Regions from separate parts of the Mesorhizobium sp. M0408 genome, predicted to be linked through region 2. Evidence: predicted binding sites of a transcription regulator. Region 2 holds the regulator's gene; each other region holds the start of a gene.
What was found. Region 2 encodes PhoB, which activates phosphate uptake and scavenging genes when phosphate is short. Its sites were predicted from a motif close to TGTCATNNANCTGTCAT; they were not measured.

Region 1: NKI67_RS16295 (RNA degradosome polyphosphate kinase) is a predicted target of PhoB. The motif match lies at 2,757-2,773, and genes of this name have one in related genera.
Region 3: NKI67_RS05320 (alkaline phosphatase D family protein) is a predicted target of PhoB. The motif match lies at 2,681-2,697, and genes of this name have one in related genera.

Annotation. Positions count from the first base shown of each region.
Region 1 covers NZ_JAMYRO010000012.1:127,148-133,199, reverse strand. The annotation lists gene NKI67_RS16315 (metal-sensing transcriptional repressor) at 1-204, opposite strand, end outside; gene NKI67_RS16310 (TIGR02117 family protein) at 309-980, shown strand; gene NKI67_RS16305 (FAD-dependent monooxygenase) at 1,199-2,431, opposite strand; gene NKI67_RS16300 (zinc-finger domain-containing protein) at 2,451-2,696, opposite strand; gene NKI67_RS16295 (RNA degradosome polyphosphate kinase) at 2,846-5,047, shown strand; gene ppx (exopolyphosphatase) at 5,047-6,052, shown strand, end outside.
Region 2 covers NZ_JAMYRO010000003.1:13,190-19,241, forward strand. The annotation lists gene NKI67_RS04020 (sugar ABC transporter permease) at 1-1,296, opposite strand, end outside; gene xylF (D-xylose ABC transporter substrate-binding protein) at 1,439-2,479, opposite strand; gene NKI67_RS04030 (ROK family protein) at 2,766-4,010, shown strand; gene phoB (phosphate regulon transcriptional regulator PhoB) at 4,020-4,709, opposite strand; gene phoU (phosphate signaling complex protein PhoU) at 4,726-5,433, opposite strand; gene pstB (phosphate ABC transporter ATP-binding protein PstB) at 5,466-6,052, opposite strand, start outside.
Region 3 covers NZ_JAMYRO010000003.1:259,225-265,276, forward strand. The annotation lists gene NKI67_RS05305 (hypothetical protein) at 1-414, opposite strand, end outside; gene NKI67_RS05310 (TetR/AcrR family transcriptional regulator) at 513-1,118, opposite strand; gene NKI67_RS05315 (MFS transporter) at 1,201-2,484, shown strand; gene NKI67_RS05320 (alkaline phosphatase D family protein) at 2,770-4,344, shown strand; gene NKI67_RS05325 (hypothetical protein) at 4,391-4,672, opposite strand; gene typA (translational GTPase TypA) at 4,871-6,052, shown strand, end outside.

The DNA.
Region 1 (6,052 bases), on a different contig from region 2:
GTCCGTCAGGCAATGCTCGATGTGATCGTTGATCAGCTCGCGCTTGGCGCTGCTGATCGCTTTTTCGACTGCATGAAGCTGCTGCGCCAGGTCAACGCAAGGGCGATGCGCCTCGATCATCGCCAGCACCGCCGCAAGGTGGCCTTGCGCGCGCTTCAGGCGCTTTATGATGGAAGGATGCGAGGCGTGGAGGTGATCTGACATGCTTGAGCATATCCTCCCGGGGAGGATATGCGTCAAGCTCTAAGTCAGCTGTGCAACGTTCGGAGGGGCTTCACCTTGAGCATTGCTTGTTCTATGCCTTTCCCATGAAGAAGCTTGCCCGTTTTCTTGGCCTGCTGGTCGTTGCAGCAGTCCTTGCGGTGGCGCTGGGCACGCTGCTGCCGCGCCCGCTCTGGCCGGCGGCCGTTGCCGATCCGATCGGCACAAGCCACCGTATCCTGGTGCTGCAAAATCCGATCCACACCGACATCGCCATCCCGGTCGACGACGATGTGCGCCGGCGCTTCCATTTCCTGGTCGATGCCGGCATTCCAGCAGACATGGCGGAGGTCCGCTACATCGTCTTCGGCTGGGGCGGCCGCGCCTTCTATCTGGAGACGCCGACCTGGTCGGAGCTGAAGGCGGTGCCGGTGATGAAGGCGCTATCGGTCGATGCCTCGGCAATGCATGTCGACATTTCCGTCGACATCGCCGAGCCGCATCGCGACGTCGCTGCCTTCGACATCGGCGAGGAGCGGTTTACGGCGCTGCTCGATTACATTGCGGCAAGCTTCCGGCAGGGGCCGAACGGGGCCATCCCGATCGAGAGTGCGGCCTATTCCCGCTTCGATCGGTTCTTCGAAGCCAATGGCCATTTCAACGCGCTGGTCGGCTGCAACACCTGGACGGCGGCGGCACTGCGCACGGCCGGGTTGCGCACCGGCTGGTGGAATCCGCTGCCGGCCTCGCTCGGCCTGTCGATGCGGCTTTACAATTGAAGAGGGTTCCGGCTGATCAACGCCGCGATCCTTCGCGCCCCCCTCTGTCCTGCCGGACATCTCCCCCACGAGGGGGGAGATTAGCGGCTTCGACGCCTTGCTAGGTCATGCAACCTTGAAGATTGGCGAAAGCCAATGTGATGGCCAATCTCCCCCCAAGTGGGGGAGATGTCCGGCAGGACAGAGAGAGGCGCTGTCCCGCCAGCCTGTCGTGCGTATCATCGCGCGCCATCGTCCAACGCCCGCCAGCCATAGAGCCAGTCGAGATCGGCGGCGAGTTTTTCGGGCGAGCGCATCGCCAGGAACAGGTTGCGGGCCATCGCCACCGGCCCGGCCGCATGCCAGGCGAGGCGATTGACGGCGCCGCGGCGGGCGACCTGGGCGACGCGCGGCCGCCGCGCCTGTTCCCAGGCGACAAGCGCGCTGCTGAGATCGGCAGGCGAGGTGGCAACGAAACCGGCAAGGGTTACCGCGTCTTCGATCGCCATCGCCGCGCCCTGTGCTGCAAACGGCGTCATCGCGTGCGCCGCATCGCCGGTCAGCGCGATGCCTTCCGGCGTCGTCCACCGCCGCTGCTCGACAATGTGGATCGGCCATGCCGTCCACGGCGCGGCCTCGTTCGCCAAGCGGACCAGCGCCGGCGCGGCGCCACGCATGGCGCTGGCGAGGATGGCGGGGTCGGCATGCCCTGACCAGCCCTCGGCGATGCGCTCGCCCTTGGTGAAGGCCGCGAGGTTGAAGGCAGTGCCACGGCTGACCGGATAGGCGACCATATGGAAGCCTGGATAGAGGAATGCGGTAACGCAATCGGGCGCACCGATCACCCTGAAGGCTTGTCCGGCGGGGCTGTCGGCGGCCACCGTGGCGCGCCAGGCAAGCTCGCCCGAAAACCGGCTTCTCCGGAAATCGGCTGCGTTGCGGGCAAGCGTTTCTCGCACCGACGACCAGACGCCATCGGCGCCGATCAGCAGACAGCCAGCCTCGACCGTGTCGCCATCAGCCGATGCAGTGACGGTAACACCTTTCGATCCGGCTGCGATGTCGGTCACCCGCGCGCCGGCGATCAGATCGATACCGGGCTGCTCCGAAACTCGCTGCATCAGCGCTGACTGCAGATCCGCGCGGTGGGCAACGAGATAGGGCGCTCCCCAGCGCGTTTCGGCCGCCTGGCCAAGCGGTACGCGCGCCAGCTTGCGCAGCGTGGCGGCATCCTTGAGCACGACCGCCTCCGGCCGCACCGCCGTCGGCAACAGCCGATCGAGTACGCCGAGCTGCCGTAGGATGCGCGTCGCGTTGGGCGAAAGCTGGATACCGGCGCCGGCAGCCTCGAGGTGCTGCGCCTGTTCGAACAGTTTTATCCGATAGCCGCGCTCGGCGAAGGCCAGTGCCGCGGTCAGCCCGGCGACGCCCGCCCCGGCGATGACCACCTGCCGGGACTGCGTTTCCTGCATCAGGCTTGTCGCGGAAGAATCAGGCGGCCTGGTCGAGATAGAGGCAGCCCGGCGGCTGCGTTTCCAACGCCTTCAGCTTCGGCGAATAGCGATAGAGCGTCGAGCAATAGGGGCAGACCTTTTCATTGTCGTCGCCCATATCGAGAAATACATGGGGGTGGTCGAAAGGCGGATTGGCGCCGGTGCACATGAATTCCTTGACGCCGATGTCGATTGCCGGATAGCCCGCATCGTTCTGGAAATGGGGAATGGAACCGCCTGCCATCGTCGTCTCCTGATCTTGTCGATTGCATCTGGATCATAACCCGTCTCTTTGCAAGATCGATGAAATGAAACTGTCGCAAAAGCCTGTCAGAGGATAAGTTAAGCCGGTTAAGGCTATGGTCGTCGAACGGTGTGGGAAGAGCGGAAACCATGAACGAACTGAAGCCGGTGCAGAACGAATTCATCACCGTCGAGGCGGCGAGCCGCGAAGGCGGCAATCCCGACCGCTTCGTCAACCGCGAGTTTTCCTGGCTGCAATTCAACCGGCGCGTGCTCGAAGAGTCGCTGAACGCCAATCATCCGCTGCTCGAGCGTGTTCGCTTCCTGTCGATATCGGCCGCCAACCTCGACGAGTTCTTCATGGTCCGCGTTGCGGGTCTTGCCGGCCAGGTGCGCGAGGGCATCGTGCTGAAGAGCCCGGACGGGCGCACGCCCGAGCAGCAGCTCGAACAATTGCTGCGCGAGGTCGAGCGCCTGCAGGAGGACCAGCAGAAAAGCCTTTCGGCGCTGATGCTGCTCCTCGACAAGGAAGGCATTGAAAGCATCACTCGCGAGGCGCTGAGCAAGGACGAGAAGGCCTGGCTGGAGGACCATTTCCAGGAGCAGGTATTTCCGGTGCTGACACCGTTGTCGATCGATCCGGCGCATCCGTTCCCGTTCATTCCCAATCTCGGTTTCTCGATGGCGCTGCAATTGCGCCATCGCAAGAACGGCGAGGAAATGAGCGCGCTTCTGCGCTTGCCGGTGGCGCTGAGGCGCTTCATCCGTTTGCCGGATCGCAAGCGCCATGTCCGCTTCATCCCGCTCGAGGAGGCGGTCGGTCTTTATATCGGCAAGCTGTTCCCAGGCTATGAGGTCAAGGGCTCCGGCACGTTCCGCATCATCCGCGATAGCGATATCGAGGTCGAGGAAGAATCAGAGGATCTGGTGCGACTGTTCGAGACGGCGCTGAAGCGCCGCCGCCGCGGTTCGGTCATCCGTATCGAATTCGACATGCTGATGCCGCCCGAACTGCGCGACTTCGTCGCCGGCGAGCTTGGCGTTTCGGCGAGCCGCATCAGCGTGCTCACCGGTCCGCTGGCGCTCAGCCAGATCTCGGAGATCGTCGCCGTCGCCCGCGACGATCTGAAATTCACCCCCTACAATCCGCGCTTTCCCGAGCGCATCCGCGAGCATGGCGGCGATTGCTTTGCCGCCATCCGCGAGAAGGACATCATCGTCCACCACCCCTACGAATCCTTCGACGTCGTGGTGCAGTTCCTGCGCCAGGCGATGGCCGATCCGGAAGTGGTGGCGATCAAGCAGACGCTCTATCGCACCTCCAACGACAGCCCGATCGTGCGCGCTTTGGTCGACGCCGCCGAGGCCGGCAAGTCGGTGACCGCGCTGGTCGAGCTCAAGGCGCGTTTCGACGAAGAAGCCAACATCCGCTGGGCGCGCGACCTCGAGCGAGCCGGCGTCCAGGTCGTCTTCGGCTTCCTCGAACTGAAGACCCATTCGAAAATGTCGCTGGTGGTGCGGCGCGAGGATGGCAGGCTGCGCAATTACGTGCATCTCGGCACCGGCAACTACCACCCGGTCACCGCGCGCATCTACACCGACCTGTCCTTCTTCACCACCGCCCCGACGATCGCGCGCGATGTCGCCCAGCTGTTCAACTTCATCACCGGCTATGCCGAGCCGGCCGAGCAGATGCGGCTGGCCATATCGCCGTTCACGCTGCGCGACCGCATCCTCAAGCACATTTCGGACGAGATCAGTCACGCGCTGGAGGGCAGGCCCGCCCGCATCTGGATGAAGATGAATGCGCTGGTCGACCCGATCGTCATTGACGCGCTCTATGATGCCAGCCGCGCCGGCGTCGAGATCGATCTCGTCGTGCGCGGCATCTGCTGCCTGAGGCCGCAGGTGCCCGGCCTGTCGGAGAACATAAGGGTGAAATCGATCGTCGGCCGCTTCCTCGAGCACAGCCGCATCTACTGCTTCGGCAACGGCCACGGCCTGCCCTCGGACGGGGCGATCGTCTACATCTCCTCGGCCGATCTGATGCCGCGCAATCTCGACCGCCGTGTCGAGACCATGGTGCCGATCACCAATCCAACTGTGCACGAACAGGTGCTCGGCCAGATCATGCTCGGCAACATCATGGACAACCAGCAAAGTTTCGACGTATTGGCTGACGGAACCTCCCGGCGCGTTGTGCTGGAGGAGGGCGAGGAACCGTTCAACGCGCAGGAATATTTCATGACCAATCCGAGCCTGTCCGGACGGGGCGATGCGTTGAAGTCGCATGCGCCCAAGCGCATCGCGCAGTTCAAGCGCCGCAAGAAACAGAACGCAGCGACGGGCTGATGATTTCAGCATCCCAGGGCCGGCTCCAGGACCGCCGACCGCTGTCCATCATCGATATCGGGTCGAACTCGATCCGTCTTGTCATCTATGAGGGGCTGGCGCGCTCGCCGACCTTGCTGTTCAACGAAAAGATGCTGGCCGGCCTCGGCCGCGGCATCGTTTCGACCGGAAAACTCGATCCCGAGGCGGTGACGCGCTCGATGGAGGAGTTCCGCCGCTTCCGCGCGCTCTCCGACCAGGCCGGCGCCGAGCGCATGTATGTGCTGGCGACCGCCGCCGCTCGCGAGGCCGTCAACGGCCCCGACTTCATCCACCGCGCCGAGGATGTGCTCAAGACCGAGATCCAGGTGCTGAGCGGCCGCGAGGAAGCCCATTATTCGGCGCTCGGCGTCATCTCCGGTTTCCACCCAGCCAACGGCATTGCCGGCGACCTTGGCGGCGGCAGCCTCGAACTGATCGACATTGACGGTGAGACGATCGGTGACGGCATCACGCTGCCGTTGGGCGGCTTGCGCCTGCAGGACATGGCGAAGAACTCGCTGACGCAGGCGGCAAGGATCACGCGCGAGCAACTGGCGCGGGCGAAATTGCTGAAGGGCGGGCAGGGCAGGGCGTTCTACACGGTCGGCGGCACCTGGCGAAACCTCGCCCGGCTGCACATGGAAATGACCAACTACCCGCTCGGCGTCATGCACCATTACGAGATCGGCATCGAAAGCGCCGCGAACTTCCTCCGGCAGGTCGCCAAAGCCGAGATCGACAAGATCAAAGGCATCGAGGGCATCTCCAAGAACCGCCGTTCGCTGCTGCCCTATGGCGCCATCGTGCTGCAGGAGATCATGGCGGCGATGCAGCCGTCGAAGATCATCGTGTCGGCGCTGGGCGTGCGCGAGGGCTTTCTCTATTCGCTGCTCGACAAGGCCGAGCAGAAGGCCGATCCGCTGATCTCAGCGGCGGAAGAGCTTGCCCGCCTGCGCTCGCGCTCGGTCGACCACGCGCATGAGC
Region 2 (6,052 bases):
CTGCAGCGGCGAATCGATGCCGAGCAGCACCATACCGGACTGCAGCGACTGCATCAAAAGCGCGCCGAGCATGGCGCCGAGCACTGTGCCGGAGCCGCCGGCGAGCGACGTGCCGCCGATCACCGCCGCCGCGATGACCAGGAGCTCGTCCAGCGTGCCCAGCGCATTGGTCGACGAGTTCTGCCTGGCTGACGAGATCGCTGCGGCGATCGTCGCCAGCACGCCCATGATCATGAACACCTTCATGGTCACCCAGCGCGTGTTGATACCGGCAAGGTTGGCTGCTTCCGGATTGCCGCCGATGGCGAAGACATAGCGGCCGAAACGGGTACGCTTGGCGATGAAGGTCATGATCAGCCCTACGGCTACAGCCATCAGCACGGGTATGGCGATGCCATGGGCGATGAACAGCCCGCCTTCGGGAACGGTTATATTGTTGGCCGCCGCATATCTGTTCACGATGCCGACCGGCCAAGGATAGGAATTGGCAAGCCATATGGCGCCCATGATGACAAGGCAAGTGACGGCCCCGAGGAACGTCTCGGCCCAGATCGGGCGTAACGGGAAGCGGAACCGCTTGCGCTGCACCCGCCCGTTGAGCAGCATGAACACAACCGCCAGGCACGCGACAATTCCGACGATCCAGCTCCATCGCGCACCGATCGAACCCGTCGGTCCGCCGCCCATCAGCTGGAAAGTGGCATCCAGCGGCGCAATCGTCTGCCCACTGGCGACCCACCATGCGGCACCCCGCCAGACCAGAAGGCCGCCCAGCGTCACGATGAAGGCCGGCACCTCGAGATAAGCGATGATGTATCCCTGGAACGCTCCGATCAGAAGGCCAAGCGCGAGGCCGATGGCCAGCGCCAGGATCCAGATCCAGGGGTTGCCTAATTGCAGACCGACCATTCGCACCAGGAAATGCACCTGCGCAAAACCCATGACCACGCCGATCAGGCCTTCGGCGGAGCCGACCGACAGGTCGATATTGCGCATGACGATAACCAGCACCATTCCGGCGGCCATTATGGCCACGGCCGAAGTCTGCACCGACAGGTTCCAGAGATTGCGTGGCGTCAGGAAGGTCCGGCTGTCGAAGTCGAACGGATTGACGCCGAGCCGTACGCTAGAAATGACATGCAGGCCGACCCAGATGACCAGCAGCGCGCCGACCATGCCGAGCATGCGCGTGTCGAGTTCGGTTGCCTTGAGAAATCGGGCAACAATGCCGAGTTCGGATTCCCGTGCCCGGTCTGTCGTGCTGTCGACCGGCGTGTTGGACGTCGTGTCGGTCATGATGTTTCTCCCGCCGGGTTGCCGTCTGCCGCGGATGCCGGAAGCAGCCTAGAAGTTATCCGCCGGAAGCGGAAAAACAACTCTTGTTGGAAAAACGCCGCGGCGAGCGGCCGCGGCGTTCGGACTTTTCGGAAACGTCGGCTCAGTTGCAGACTGCAACAGTGCCAGCCGTCACCCCGGCGCAGACCTCTTCTTTCTTGATCCAGCCGGCGTCGATGACGACGTTGAGGTTGTCCTTGGTGATGGCGACCGGGGTCAGGAACAGCGACTTGACGGTATTGCCGCCGGGCGTGGTGAAATCCTTCACGCCGGCAATGTCGGTCATCTGCTTGCCGTCGGCCAGTTGCGAGGCGATCTCGGCGGCATTCTTGCCGAGCTCGCGCGCATCCTTCCACACCGACACGGTCTGTGTGCCGAGCGCGATGCGGTTCAGCGCGGCGTGGTCGCCGTCCTGGCCCGAAACCGGAACCGATCCGGCCAGCCCTTGCGCCGTCAGCGCGGCGACGACGCCGCCGGCAGTGCCGTCATTAGCGGCGACCACGGCATCGACCTTGTTGTCGTTGGCGGTCAGGAACTGTTCCATGTTCTTCTGAGCGTTGGCCGGCAGCCAGCCGTCCGTATAGGCCTCGCCGACATTCTTGATCTTGCCGCCGTCAATGGCCTCCTTCAGCACCTCCATCGAACCGGCAAACAGGAAATCGGCATTCGGATCGGAACCCGAACCCTTGATGAAGACGTAGTTGCCTTCCGGCTTCACCTTGAAGACTTCGCGGGCCTGCATGCGGCCGACTTCCTTGTTGTCGAAGGTCAGATAGAACACGTCCTTGTTCTCGATCAGCCGGTCATAGCCGACGACCGGGATGCCTTCGTCCAGTGCCTTCTGCACGGCCGGCCCGATGGCCGAGGCGTCCTGCGCCAGGATGATCAGTGCGCTGGCGCCCTGCGAGATCAGGCTCTCGACGTCGGTGAGCTGCTTGCCGGGGTTGGACTGTGCGTCGGCGGAAATATACTTGTCGCCTGCGGCATCAATGGCCGCCTTCATTGCGGCCTCGTCGGTCTTCCAGCGCTCTTCCTGGAAGTTCGACCAGGAAACGCCGATGACCTTGTCTTTAGCCTGCGCCACCGACGCCAGCGCCAGCGTCATGGCGACACCCGCCAGAATGGCGGTCGTGAATTTCTTCATCATATCCTCCCTGCGCCGCGTACGGCGTGACCAATTGGCTCAAAGACCAGCTTAGAAGCTCTAATTTTTTCGAGCCTCGAAAAAATACTGGCCCGATCTCCGGCTGCTGTCAACATCGATTCTGATGGATTTTGATGACTCTGCGAGTTTTTTCGAGCGTCGGAATAAACGATGACAGCGCCACCTGCATCTGACACTATTTGCCTGCGTCCGACACTATTTGTCGGACATTACCGACGGCTTCCGGTTCATGAGCGGCCGCGGCAACCGGGAGGAAAGCAAAACAATGTCGGTCGGAATCCGCCATGACGATTTGCGCCGGCGCAACCGGGCGATGGTGATCTCGGCGGTGCGCCGGGCCGGCCAGCCATCGCGTACTGAGATCGCAGCTACTACCGGCCTCAGTCATTCGACCATATCGGCGATCTCTTCCGACCTGATACGGGAAGGCATCCTCGCCGAGAGCAAGGCAAGTGAGCCCGTTTCGTTGAAACGCGGTCGTCCGCAGGTCGGCCTCGCCCTCAACCCGGAAGCGGCGGCGGTGCTGACCGTGGTGTTGTCGCTGAATTTCCTGTCGGCCGCCATTATCGACTATACGGGACAGGTGGTCGCCGAGGAACAGCGCCGGCTGGACACGCTGACCATGCCGCGCGACGAGCTGATCCGTGAATGCATGGCCATCGTCCGGCGCCGGCTGCAGGATCCAGACCTTGACGTCCGCAGTGTCGCCCGCATCGCCCTGGCGATTCAGGGCATTACCGACTCCCCTGCACGCGCCATGCTGTGGTCGCCGATCACGCCGCAGACCGACATCGCCTTTGCCGACATGCTGGAGGACGAATTCGGCATCCCGGCAACGGTGGAGAACGACTGCAACATGATGGCGGTGGCTTTGCGCTGGCGCAATCCGGATCGCTATCGCGACGACTTCATCGCCATCCTGCTTTCGCATGGCATCGGCATGGGGCTGGTGCTGAAGGGCGAACTGTTCACCGGGACGCATTCCTCGGGTGGCGAATTTGGCCACATGATCCATCGTCCGGGCGGCGCGCTCTGCCGTTGCGGGCGGCGCGGCTGCATCGAGGCCTATGCCGGCAACTACGCCATCTGGCGCAACGCCAGGCAGATGAGCGAAGAAAGCGAACCGATCGCCGACGTCAGCGACGCCGACATGCGAGCACTGGCGGCCCGGGCGCGCGAGAAAGATGGGCCGGAACGCGAGGCCTACCGCAAGGCCGGCGAAGCGCTGGGTTTCGGTCTCGGCTCGCTGTTCGCGCTGATCGATCCGGCACCGGTCGCGATGGTCGGCGCCAGTGCCGCCGCCTTCGATCTGATCGAGCCGGCCTTGCGGAAGGCAATCGCCCAGACCGCCGGCGGCCAGCATTCGGACTCGATCTCCTTCGATACAGAGCCGAACGAATTGCCGCTGATCCGCGAAGGCTGCGCGATGCGGGCGCTAAGCTTCGTCGACCAGGAGATTTTCGCGCCGGGCGCGCAAATGAGGCCCAGCGTCAGAAAGAACGTAGCCTGACCAGGCGGGTCAATCTTCCCTGATCGCATAGCCGGCACCGCGGATGGTGCGGATGACATCCGGCATCCGGCCGTTGTTGACGGCTTTGCGCAGCCGCCCGACATGCACGTCGACGGTGCGTTCGTCGATGTAGATTGTCTCGCCCCAGACATTATCGAGTAACTGGCTGCGCGAGAAGACACGGCCCGGATGCCGCATCATGAACTCGAGCAGCCGGAATTCGGTCGGCCCGAGCCTGATTTCGCTCTTCTTGCGATAGACCCTGTGCGATTCGCGATCGAGCACGATGTCGCCGACCTTCAGCACGCTGGACAGCACTTCCGGCTTGGCGCGCCGCAGCAGCGCCTTGACCCTGGCCATGAATTCCGGTGTCGAAAACGGTTTGACCAGATAGTCGTCGGCGCCGGTCGAAAGCCCGCGCACCCGGTCGCTCTCCTCGCCGCGCGCGGTCAGCATGATGATCGGCAGCCGCTCGGTTTCGGGGCGCACCCGCAACCGACGACAGAGCTCGATGCCGGAAACCGCTGGTATCATCCAGTCGAGCACCAAAAGGTCGGGCACATTCTCCTGCAAACGGATCTCGGCTTCGTCGCCGCGTGTCACCACCTCGACCTGGTAGCCTTCGGATTCGAGATTGTAGCGGAGCAGCACACCCAATGGCTCCTCGTCCTCCACCACCATTATGCGTGGTGCGATCATCGGCTGGGCACCCCCATCATGTCACCGGTGCGGACATTGTCGTTTCGTCCTGCTTCGGACGATTGACCGGCAATTGCTCGCCGGTCAGCACATAATACGCATTTTCGGCGATGTTGGTGACATGGTCGCCGATCCGCTCCAGATTCTTGGCGCAGAACAGCAGGTGCGTGCAAGCGGTGATGTTGCGCGGATCTTCCATCATGTAGGTCAACAGCTCGCGGAACACGGACGTGTATTTGACGTCGATGCGCTCGTCGGCGGCACGCAGCTTGGCCAACGCGGCCGCATCGCCTGCAGCATATTCCTCGATGACACCCTGCACCTGGATGAGAACCAGCTGCGCCATCGCGTCGATGGAATGCGACAGGTCCCGCGGCGTGGCGCTGAGGCCGACCGCACTCACGCGCTTGGCGATATTCTTGGCAAGGTCGCCGATGCGTTCGAGGTCGCCCGCCATGCGGATCGCTCCGACCACATGGCGAAGATCGTGGGCCATCGGCTGGCGTTTGGCGATCAGGGTGATGGCGCGGTCGTCCAGTTCGCGTTGACGCGCATCCATGATGGCGTCGTCGGAAACGACGCGTTGCGCCAGCACGTTGTCGGAATTCAACAGGGCCTTGGTCGCCCCGCCGACCATCGAACCGGCGAGGTCGGCCATGTCGCGGATCAGCTTGCTGATCTGCTCGAGATCCTCGTCGAAAGAAGCGACTGTGTGTTCGCCCATGGTCCTGTCCTCATATGCATGATCGGAACGGCTCAGCCGAAGCGGCCAGTGATGTAGTCCTGCGTGCGCTTCTCGCGGGGCGACGTGAAGATCTTCTCGGTCCGGTCGAACTCGACCAGTTCACCCAGATACATGAAGGCGGTCTGGCGCGACACGCGCGCCGCCTGCTGCATGTTGTGGGTGACGATGACGATCGTATAGTCGGCTTGCAATTCGTCGATCAGTTCCTCGATCTTGGCAGTCGACAGCGGGTCGAGGGCCGAAGCCGGTTCGTCGAGCAGAATGACTTCCGGCTTCACGGCCACGGTGCGGGCGATACAGAGCCGCTGCTGCTGGCCGCCGGACAGGCTCAAGCCGCTGGCGTTGAGCTTGTCCTTGACCTCGCTCCACAGCGCGGCGCGCTTCAACGCCTGTTCGACGCGGCCGTCCATCTCGGACTTGCCGAGGTTCTCGTAGAGCCTGACGCCGAAGGCGATGTTCTCGTAGATCGACATCGGGAACGGCGTCGGCTTCTGGAACACCATGCCGATCTTGGTCCTGAGGAGGTTGAGATCCTGCGACCGGTCGAGAATGTTCTTGCCGTCGAGCAGCACCTGGCCCTCGGCCGTCTGTTTTGGGT
Region 3 (6,052 bases), 250 kb from region 2:
AACCTTGGCGACGATCAGCACTTCCGTCGACTTGTTCTCGCCCTCGGTATCGCTGATCGAGCGACGATGAATGACGGCGAAGGGAATGGCAGTTTTGCCGTTGGTTTCGATCCGCCACTCGACTTTGGGTCCAGCCGAATTGAGGCCGGAAAAGCTTTCCCAGACCGTGGTCATATCGCCAGGTGGAAAGCCGTAGAACAGCGATTCCCGCGCATCGTCGTAGGAAACCAGCACCGGGTAACCGCGATAGCCCGAACAGGCGAGATCGGCCCAGTCCCCTTCGCCTTCTTCCGCTTGGGCATAGGTGACGCAGTCCTTCTCCCAATCGAGATCGGTATAGACGCTGGATATGTCGCCGGCCCGGGCCGCCTGGCAGAAACCGGCGAGGGCAAGCGGGATCAAGAGAGCGCGCATGGCGGAACAACTCAGTTCGGGGGGCGCAGCGTACCGTCAAATTTAGCAGCAGCCTAGAGGAAGTCGGGCTGCGCACAGTGGTCTGGTAAAACGGAACACTATTTCTTCAAACTTGCCTCTATCAGAAGATCGGCGTTGCGGGCCACCGACTGCGCCGGCCCGCCGACACCGAACAGCTGGCCGCTGATATAGGCGCCCTCGATCAGCAGCAGCAGCCCGTCGCCCAACGTGTCGGCGTCGCCGGCGCCCATCTCTGCCGCCATGGCGCGCAGGCGCCGGCGCAGTTCCTGCTTGTTGGCCTCGCTCACGGCGCGGGCCGGATGGCCATGTTCGGGATATTCGACCGCGGCATTGGTCATGCCGCAGCCACGATAATCGGGCTTTTGCGTGCGCTTGCCGACGCGGGTCAGGAAAGCGACGATCTGCGCGCGCGGATCGCCGGGATGGGCATCCACCGCCTCGTCGAAACGCTCCCAGAATTCGAGGTCATAGTGCCGGAGGTAGGATGCGGCCAGCTCATCCTTGGACGGAAAGCTGCGGTAGAGGCTGGGCTTGGTGACGCCGGCACGCCGCACGATCTCGTCGACGCCGATCGCCCTGATGCCTTGCCGGTAGAACAGGTCTCGCGCCACCTGGAGAATCCGTTCGGCGGCGCGAGGCGGGGGTGCGTCATTCGCCTTGATCGTTGGTTCAATGCTTTTCATGCCTGGTCTGCCGGTTAGCTGGTTGACAATGTTACCGGTCGGTACGTATGTTTCGCGCTCCTGCAACGTACCGGTCAGTAACATGATAGCTCAATCCCGCCCGTTTGGCCAGCGCTACGCTTTCGTCGTGGTCGCCGTCATCTTCCTCTGCCTGCTGATCGCAGCGGGCCTGCGTTCGGCGCCGGCAGTCATGATGCTGCCGCTGGAGAACAGTTTCGGCTGGCGGCGCGACGTGGTGTCGCTGGCGGCGGCCACCGGCATCTTCCTCTATGGCCTGACCGGGCCGTTTGCCGCGGCGCTGATGGAGCGGATCGGGCTGCGCCGCACCTTGCTTGCCGCGCTGCTGTTGATGTCGGGATCGACCGCGCTCAGCCTGTTGATGACCAAACCGTGGCATCTGCTCCTCACCTGGGGCGTGTTTTCCGGCGTCAGCTCGGGCGCCGTCGCCACCGTGCTCGGCGCGACCATCGTCAACCGCTGGTTCAAGACCAATCGCGGCCTGGTGATGGGACTGATGTCGGCGTCCAGTGCCACCGGGCTGCTGGTCTTCCTGCCGCTGCTCGCCTCGCTCGCCCAGTCGGGCGGCTGGAAGCCGGTCGCCATCGCCATTGCCGTGGCCACCGCCTGCCTGGTGCCGCTGGTCTATATGCTGGTGCCGGAGCGCCCGGCGTCGATCGGCATGGTCCGCTATGGCGCCGATGCCGACGACGTGCCGCCGGTGCCGCCAGCCTCGCAAGGCAATTTCCTTTCGCACACGCTGAGCACGCTGCGCCGCGCCGCCGGCACGCGCGTGTTCTGGTATCTGTTCGCCACTTTCTTCGTCTGCGGCTTCACCACCAACGGGTTGGTCGGCACTCACCTGATCGCCTTTTGCGGCGATATGGGCATTGGCGAAGTGCAGGCTGCAGGCCTGCTCTCGATGATGGGCATCTTCGATCTTATCGGCACGACGCTGTCGGGCTGGCTCACCGACCGTTTCGACCCGCGCAAGCTGCTCGGCGTCTATTACGGTATTCGCGGCCTGTCGCTGATCTATTTGCCCTATTCCGGCTTCTCGGCGACCAGCCTGATCATCTTCGCCGTGTTTTACGGACTGGACTGGATCGCCACGGTGCCGCCGACGCTCAGGCTTTCCAACGAGGCGTTCGGCGACCGCAGCGGGCCGATCGTCTTCGGCTGGATCGTCGCAGGCCATCAGGTTGGCGCCGCGACAGCGGCCTTCTTCGGCGGCACCATGCGCGAGCTGCAAGGCAATTACGAGCTTGCCTTCCTGATCGCCGGTATGACGGCAATAGCCGCCGCCTGCATCTCGCTGCTGATCAACACCAGCCGCCCGGCGTTCGACCCGGAACCGCAAGCGGCTTAGGGGTGCGCCAACGGTGCGGCTTTCCCTTCTCCCCTTGTGGGAGAAGGTGGCCGAGCGAAGCTCGGCCGGATGAGGGGTGTTCCAGCTTGGAACCGCCGGCACTCCGTCCAGCACCCCTCAACCGTCTTGGCGCTGCGCGCCAATCCACCTTCTCCCACAACAAGGGGAGAAGGAAAGAGCTAGCGCTCCAGTTGGTTGTTACGAAACCTTCATCGTTTCGAAATGTGCCTGAAACATTGAAGCTGGAGCTTGGCGGCGACGTTCAATGCCATCCAGGAGACAGCCATGAACAAGATTTCGATGACGCGGCGCGCTTTCGTCACGTCGGCCAGCGCCGTTGGCCTGGTCGGCGCCTCGGGCCTCGCGCTTCCCTATTACTCGCGCGCCAATCAGCGCCCGGCTTTCACCCATGGCATCCAGTCCGGCGACGTCGACGCCACCAGCGGCATGGTCTGGACACGCACCGACCGGCCGTCGCGCGTCATGTTCGAGGTGTCGCCGACCGAAAGCTTCACCAATGCCGTCCGCCTGGCGCCGCTCGATACCTCGCCGGCCAGCGATTATACGGTGAAGCGGCTGCTTACCGATCTCGCCTCCGACCAGGACATCTTCTACCGCATGGTCGCGGCCGATCTTGCCGACATCAACGCCGTTTCCGAGCCGGTCGTCGGCCGCTTCCGCACGGCACCTGCCTCGAAGCGCGACATTCGCTTTGCTTGGTCGGGCGACACCGCCGGCCAAGGCTGGGGCATCGACGAGACCGGCATGAAGACCTACGCCACCATTGCCAAGCACACGCCCGACTTCTTCCTGCATTCGGGCGATACGATCTATGCCGATGGTGCGATGAAGGACGAGGTCGACCTGCCCAACGGCGGCAAGTGGAAAAACAAAGTGCTGATCGACGAGAAGCGCAAGGTTGCCGAGACGCTGGACGAATACCGGGCGCAGTGGAAATACAACATGATGGACAGGCATGTGCTGGCGCTCAGCGCCATCTGTCCGACCTTCTATCAGTGGGATGACCACGAGGTGCTGAACAACTGGTCGGACTCGAAGGACCTGAGCGCCGACGATCGCTACACTGAAAAATCCATCCATGTGCTGACGGCACGTGCGGCGCGCGCCTTCCACGAAATGACGACGATCCGTTACGAGCCGTCGGAGCCCGGCCGCGTCTACCGCAAGATCGCCTATGGTCCGCTGCTCGACGTGTTCTTCCTCGACATGCGTTCCTACCGCGGCCCCAACGGTCCGGATATGCAGGAGACGATGACGCCGCAATCGCGCATCCTCGGTGAACAGCAGATCAAATGGCTGAAGCGTGAACTGGCGAATTCCAACGCAACCTGGAAAATCATCGCCGCCGACATGCCGCTCGGCCTCGTCGTCTGGAACGACGGCACCAAGAAGGTAGGGGCCGAGGCGGTCAGCAATGGCGACAATGGCCCGGCCAAAGGGCGTGAGCTGGAAATTGCCGACCTTCTTCGCTATATAAAGAATGCGGGTATCAGCAACACTGTCTGGCTCACCGCAGACGTGCATTACACAGCCGCGCATTACTACAATCCGGACAAGGCGCAGTTCCAGGACTTCAATCCGTTTTGGGAATTCGTTTCGGGTCCGATCCATTCCGGCACGTTCGGGCCTAATGGTTTCGATATGACATTCGGCCCGGAGCTGAAGTTCATAAAGGCACCAACTGCCGAACAGGGTCAAAACCTGGCGCCTTCGGCCGGCCTGCAGTTCTTCGGGCTCGTCGAAATCGATGGCGCCACCGAGCAGTTGACGGTGCGGCTGATGGATCGCGACGACAGCGAACTCTACAAGGTCACGCTCGATCCGGTGCGGTCGGCGTGAGCGACGGCGCCACTACCCTCGGGCCAGCCCGAGGGTAGTGCGTATATCAATCGGGATAGCAGACGACGGGAATGTTGGGCCAGACGGCGCTGTCGCATCCGGCATTTTGCTGCCGCTGCTTGAAGGCGGCGCTGACCGGCCCGGTCACCACCGGATCGACGCCATCGGGAGCATCGGCAAAAAGCTGCTCCGCCGACGGCTTGTCGGACGGCAAAGCAGACCGCGTCTCCTTGAACGACGCCGCCGACTGCGCCGCGCCGGCCGCGAGGAGGACGGCGAGCGCGGTACATGCCAAAATCGGCCGGAGTTTGATGCCTATCTCGATCATGAAATTCGAACTGTCCGGACCATGAAAGGTTCCGCCTTGGTTAATAATTCCACTTCACACCAAGACATTTAAGATTTGGTGACTTTATTTGGTGGCTCGCCTCCTCTTTCGCAATTGCGAAAAACCCTGTATGAGCCGCCCAACCGAAAGAGGCAGCGCCTTTTGGCCTGCTGCCTGCAACGCTCCCGAGACCGAAACATGAAAATCCGCAATATCGCGATCATCGCGCACGTCGACCATGGAAAAACCACCCTTGTCGACCAGCTTCTGAAACAGTCCGGCTCGTTCCGCGACAACCAGCGCGTCGCCGAGCGCGCCATGGATTCGAACGACCTCGAAAAGGAACGCGGCATCACCATCCTGGCCAAGGCGACCTCGGTCGACTGGAAGGACACCCGCATCAACATCGTCGACACGCCCGGCCACGCCGACTTCGGCGGCGAGGTCGAGCGCATTCTGTCGATGGTGGATTCGGCCATCGTGCTGGTCGACGCCGCCGAGGGGCCGATGCCGCAGACCAAATTCGTCGTCGGCAAGGCGCTCAAGGTTGGACTGAAGCCGATCGTCGTCATCAACAAGATCGACCGGCCCGATGCCCGTCACGTCGAAGTGGTCAACGAGGTGTTCGATCTTTTTGCAGCACTTGACGCCACCGACGAGCAGCTCGACTTCCCTATCCTTTATGGTTCAGGCCGCGACGGCTGGGTCTCGGAAAACCCCGAAGGTCCGAAGGACCAGGCTCTGGCGCCGCTGTTCGACCTCGTCATCAAGCACGTGCCGGCGCCGACCGTTCATCCCGGCCCGTTCCGCATGATCGGCACCATCCTGGAAGCCAATCCGTTCCTCGGCCGCATCATCACCGGCCGTATCGAATCCGGCACGCTGAAATCCAACCAGGCTGTCAAGGTGCTGCACCATGACGGCACCCAGGTCGAAACCGGCCGCATTTCGAAGATCCTCGCTTTCCGCGGGCTCGAGCGCCAGCCCATCGACGAGGCGCAGGCGGGCGACATCGTCGCTATTGCCGGCCTGTCGAAGGGCACCGTCGCCGACACCTTCTGCGACCCGTCGGTGACGGAACCGCTGCATGCGCAGCCGATCGATCCGCCGACCGTGACGATGTCGTTCCTGGTCAATGATTCCCCGCTGGCCGGCACCGAAGGCGACAAGGTGACCAGCCGCGTCATCCGCGACCGCCTGCTGCGCGAGGCCGAAGGCAATGTCGCGCTGAAGATCGAGGAATCGCCGGATAAGGATTCGTTCTTCGTCTCCGGCCGCGGCGAATTGCAGCTGGCCGTGCTGATCGAGACGATGCGCCGCGAAGGTTTTGAGATCGCCGTGTCGCGGCCGCGCGTTGTCATGCAGAAGGGCGACAGCGGC